DNA from 2 places in the Streptomyces coerulescens genome. Region 2 is predicted to be linked to the other one. Evidence: riboswitches for the same ligand, from Rfam matches in the RefSeq annotation. Region 2 holds a riboswitch; the other holds the start of a gene.
What was found. A riboswitch is a leader RNA that binds a small molecule or an ion and turns the genes downstream of it on or off. The one in region 2 is predicted to bind glycine.

Region 1: another riboswitch for glycine. It lies ahead of gcvP (aminomethyl-transferring glycine dehydrogenase); the one in region 2 lies ahead of gcvT (glycine cleavage system aminomethyltransferase GcvT).

The regions. Positions count from the first base shown of each region.
Region 1 covers NZ_JBHSKM010000024.1:10,317-12,510, reverse strand. The annotation lists gene gcvP (aminomethyl-transferring glycine dehydrogenase) at 1-1,267, opposite strand, end outside; glycine riboswitch at 1,445-1,540, opposite strand; gene ACFPQ9_RS29505 (PRC-barrel domain-containing protein) at 1,655-2,056, shown strand; gene ACFPQ9_RS29500 (DNA polymerase IV) at 2,186-2,194, opposite strand, start outside.
Region 2 covers NZ_JBHSKM010000012.1:349,749-351,942, reverse strand. The annotation lists gene gcvT (glycine cleavage system aminomethyltransferase GcvT) at 1-1,123, opposite strand, end outside; glycine riboswitch at 1,162-1,275, opposite strand; glycine riboswitch at 1,276-1,377, opposite strand; gene ACFPQ9_RS21085 (AAA family ATPase) at 1,548-2,194, shown strand, end outside.

The DNA of each region.
Region 1 (2,194 bases), on a different contig from region 2:
CGACGAGGCGCAGGTTGACGCCGTTCTGCCGAGCGGCGGCGACGACCTCGGTGGCCTTCCCGGGCACCCGCACGGTCAGGGTGTCGAAGTAGGAGCCGTGCACGACCTCGATACCGCCGGCCTTGAGCCCCGCGGCGAGGATCGAGGCGTAGCGGTGGGTCCGCCGCGCGATGCTCCGCAGCCCCTCGGGACCGTGGTAGACGGCGTACATGCCGGCCATGACGGCGAGGAGCACCTGAGCCGTACAGATGTTGCTGGTGGCCTTCTCCCGCCGGATGTGCTGCTCACGCGTCTGCAGCGCCAGCCGGTAGGCCTTGTTCCCGTCGGCGTCCACGGACACGCCCACGAGCCGCCCCGGCAGGCTGCGCGCGAACTTCTCGTGGACGGCCATGTAGCCGGCATGCGGTCCGCCGAAGCCCATCGGCACACCGAACCGCTGTGTCGTACCGACCGCGATGTCCGCCCCTAGCTCGCCCGGCGACTTCAGCAGCGTGAGCGCGAGCAGGTCGGCGGCGACGGTGACGAGGGCACCGAGCTCGTGCGCCTGGTCGATGACCGGCTTGATGTCCCGTACGACACCGGAGGCGCCCGGGTACTGCAGGAGCACGCCGGTGATCTCGCGCGCGGCGATCTCGGCCGGAATGCCGTCCGAGAGGTCGGCGACGACGACCTCCACGCCCGTCGGCTCGGCGCGGGTCTCGATCACGGCGATGGTCTGCGGAAGCACGTCCGCGTCGACCAGGAACAGCCCCTTCTTGTTCTTGCCCATGCGCCGGGACAGGGCCATGGCCTCGGCGGCGGCCGTCCCCTCGTCGAGCAGCGAGGCACCGGAGGTCGGCAGCCCGGCGAGCTCGGCGACCATGGTCTGGAAGTTCAGCAGGGCCTCGAGACGCCCCTGGGAGATCTCGGGCTGGTACGGCGTGTAGGCCGTGTACCAGGCGGGGTTCTCCATGACATTCCGCAGGATGACCGGCGGGGTGAAGGTCCCGTAGTACCCGAGCCCGATCATCGAGTCCAGCACCTGGTTGCGGTCGGCGAGGGAACGCAGCTCGGCCAGCACCTCGGCCTCGGTGCGGGCACCCGGCAGATCCAGCGAGTCGGCGTTCTTGATCACGTCCGGCACCGCGGCGGCGGTGAGCTCGTCGAGGGAGCCGTACCCGACCTGGGCGAGCATCTTGGCCCGGGCCTCATGATCAGGGCCGATATGACGCTGCTCGAAGGGGATTCCCTGTTCGAGCTCGGAGAGCGGAATGCGATGGGCGGTCATTTGCGGAGGCCTCCTGGTCTGACACGACCTTCGAGGGGCACCACGGCGCGGGTACCCGAACGGCCTCCCCCTCTGTCATCTCAACCTGAGAGCTTCACCGGACCGCCCGAAGGCCGTCGGCTTTCACCGTCGGTGAGAGCGGAAGCCGTCGACACCCGCCCTGCTTTCCAGAGTGACCTCGTCCGTGCGGTACGTGTGCCTGAGAGATTCCGGGGAGGATTTGCTCCTTCGGCGCCTCCGATGGTGTCCGGAGGACTCTCCCGCACGGGGTCAGCAGCCGCTATGAAGCCTACCAGCGAGGTCGACGCACGGACCTTCGAGTGGCCGCTCTCACCAATCTGCCTTTTCGTAGTGCTTACGGATGAGTTGTGACCAAGTGGAGGGCCCGTGCAGACCGACATCGATCCGCGCAATCTGATCGGCCGCAAGGCCTTCGACCGCAACGGCACCAAGATCGGCACCATCGACGAGGTCTACCTCGACGACGCGACCGGGGTACCGGAATGGGCGGCGATACGCACCGGCCTGTTCTCCCGGGACGCCTTCGTCCCCCTGGAGCCCAGCGAGCTGGTGGAGGGCAGCCTCCACATCCCCTTCGACCGTGCCCTGATCAAGGACGCCCCCGACTTCGGAGTGGGCCGCCATCTGTCCCCCGAACAGGAGCTCCAGCTCTACCACCACTACGGCCTTGATGTAACGGCCCCGCCCCCACCCCCCGACCGGGACTTCGGCAACCTGGCCCCCACGGAGCCGCCCAACAACAACGACCCCACGACCCCGCACCCCTGACCAGCCCGAACGGGCCGCCTTCCGCCCCTTCCCGCCGACGAGAGCGACGAGGACGACGAAAGCCGACCTCCAAGCCCTGCCGACTCCGGCACGGACGTCCCACCGGCCGACCCCCTCAGCCACACCCTCCTATCCAGG
Region 2 (2,194 bases):
TCTGGCGCTTGTAGAACGGCAGCGCCACGACCTCGTAGGGCTCGTGGCTGCCGCGGATGTCCACGCCGACCCCGGCGGTGCCCGGCGCCGCGTGCGCCGCGTCGACGTACGCCATGGCGACGGGCTTGCCCAGGGTGGGGGAGGGTGCACCGGAGGTGACCTCGCCGATGACCTCGCCGCCGGCGACGACCGGGTACCCGGCGCGCGGGACGCGACGCCCCTCGGCGATCAGGCCGACCAGCACGCGCGGCGGGTTCTGCGAGGCGCGCTCGGCGGCCTCGGCCAGCGCCTCGCGCCCGACGAAGTCGCCCTCCTTCTCGAACTTCACCACCCGGCCGAGCCCGGCGTCGAAGGGGGTGAGGGAGGTGGTCAGCTCGTGGCCGTACAGGGGCATGCCGGCCTCCAGGCGCAGCGTGTCCCGGCAGGACAGCCCGCAGGGGACCAGCCCGACGCCCTCACCGGCCTTGGTGAGCGCCTGCCACAGCTCCACGGCGTGCTCCGGCTTCACGAACAGCTCGAAGCCGTCCTCGCCGGTGTAGCCCGTGCGGGCGATGAGCGCGGGCACGCCGGCGACGGTGCCGGGCAGACCGGCGTAGTACTTCAGGCCGTCGAGGTCGGCGTCGGTCAGGGACTTCAGGATGCCGGGGGACTCGGGGCCCTGGACGGCCAGCAGCGCGTAGGCGTCGCGGTCGTCGCGGACCTCGGCGTCGAAGCCGGCGGATCGTTCCACCAGGGCGTCGAGCACGACCTGGGCGTTGGAGGCGTTGGCGACGACCATGTACTCGGTCTCGGCGAGGCGGTAGACGATCAGGTCGTCGAGGATGCCGCCGTCGGCCTGGCAGATCATGGTGTAGCGGGCGCGGCCGACGCCGACGGAGGCGATGTTGCCGACGAGGGCGTGGTTCAGCAGAGCGGCCGCGTCCGCGCCGGTCACGGTGATCTCGCCCATGTGCGAGAGGTCGAACAGGCCGGCCTTGGTGCGTACGGCGTTGTGCTCGTCGCGCTCGGAGGCGTAGCGCAGGGGCATGTCCCAGCCGGCGAAGTCGGTCATCGTCGCGCCGAGCGAGCGATGCAGGGCATCGAGCGCGGTACGGCGCTTCTCAGAGGGGGCGGTGCTGCTCATCGGACGTTTGTCTCCCAAGGCATGACAGGCGAGGTCGTTCCTCCCCATCTGTCATCGGAACCTGAGAGGTTCGCCATGATCCCGAAGACGGTGATCACGGCTTGCACCTTGGGTGGGGCCGCTACACGCAGCGACCCGCTTTTCAGATGTGCCTCGCCCGCGCGGTAACGGGGCCTGAGAGATTCAAGGGAGGGACTTGCTCCTTCGGCGCCCCAGCGATGCACTGCTGCTGGGGACTCTCCCGCGCGGATTCAAACGGCCGGTATGCAGTTGGCGCCGCCATCATTGCATGCCGGACCCCGTCGGGGGCAGGCCATCTCTGTAACCGGCTTGTGGCAGGAAGCGAACGAAAAGGAGGAGATCCTCTATTACCTTCTCTTTACGCTCAGTGGGGATGGGGACTCCTGGACCCCGGAGGAGGACGATGACGGTGAACCGCACCACGGCGTACGCCACGACCACGGGCATCGCGCTGCCCAAGCAGCCCGCGGCACCCGGTGTCGAAGCGCACGTCGTGTGCCCCGCGCCCGTGGTCCGCGATCTGCGCGAACGCTCCGGCCACAGCCCGCACGCGCTGCTCTTCGGCCCCAAGGACCTCGTCGTGATCACCGGTCTGCCCGGCAGCGGCAAGTCGACGCTGATGCAGCGGACGGTGAAGGGCCTGCGTATCGACTCCCAGGACACCCGGGACCGCTGGGACGCCCGGATGCCCGGCTTCCTCCCCTACGCCGTCTACCGCCCCCTGGTCCGCCTCGCGCACTACGCCGGGCTGCGGCGCGCGGTGCGCAGCGGCGAGGGCGTCGTCGTGCACGACTGCGGCACCCAGGCCTGGGTGCGCGGCTGGCTGGCCCGCGAGGCCCGCCGCCGGGGCGGCACCCTGCATCTGCTGCTGCTCGACGTGACGCCGGGCACCGCCCTGGAGGGCCAGCGCGAGCGCGGCCGGGGCGTCTCGCGGTACGCCTTCCTGCGGCACCGCAGAGCGGCCTCCAGGCTGCTGCGCTCGGCGGCGAAGGGCGATCTGCCGCAGGGCTGCGGTTCGGCGGTGCTGATCGACCGGGACGCGGCGGACGT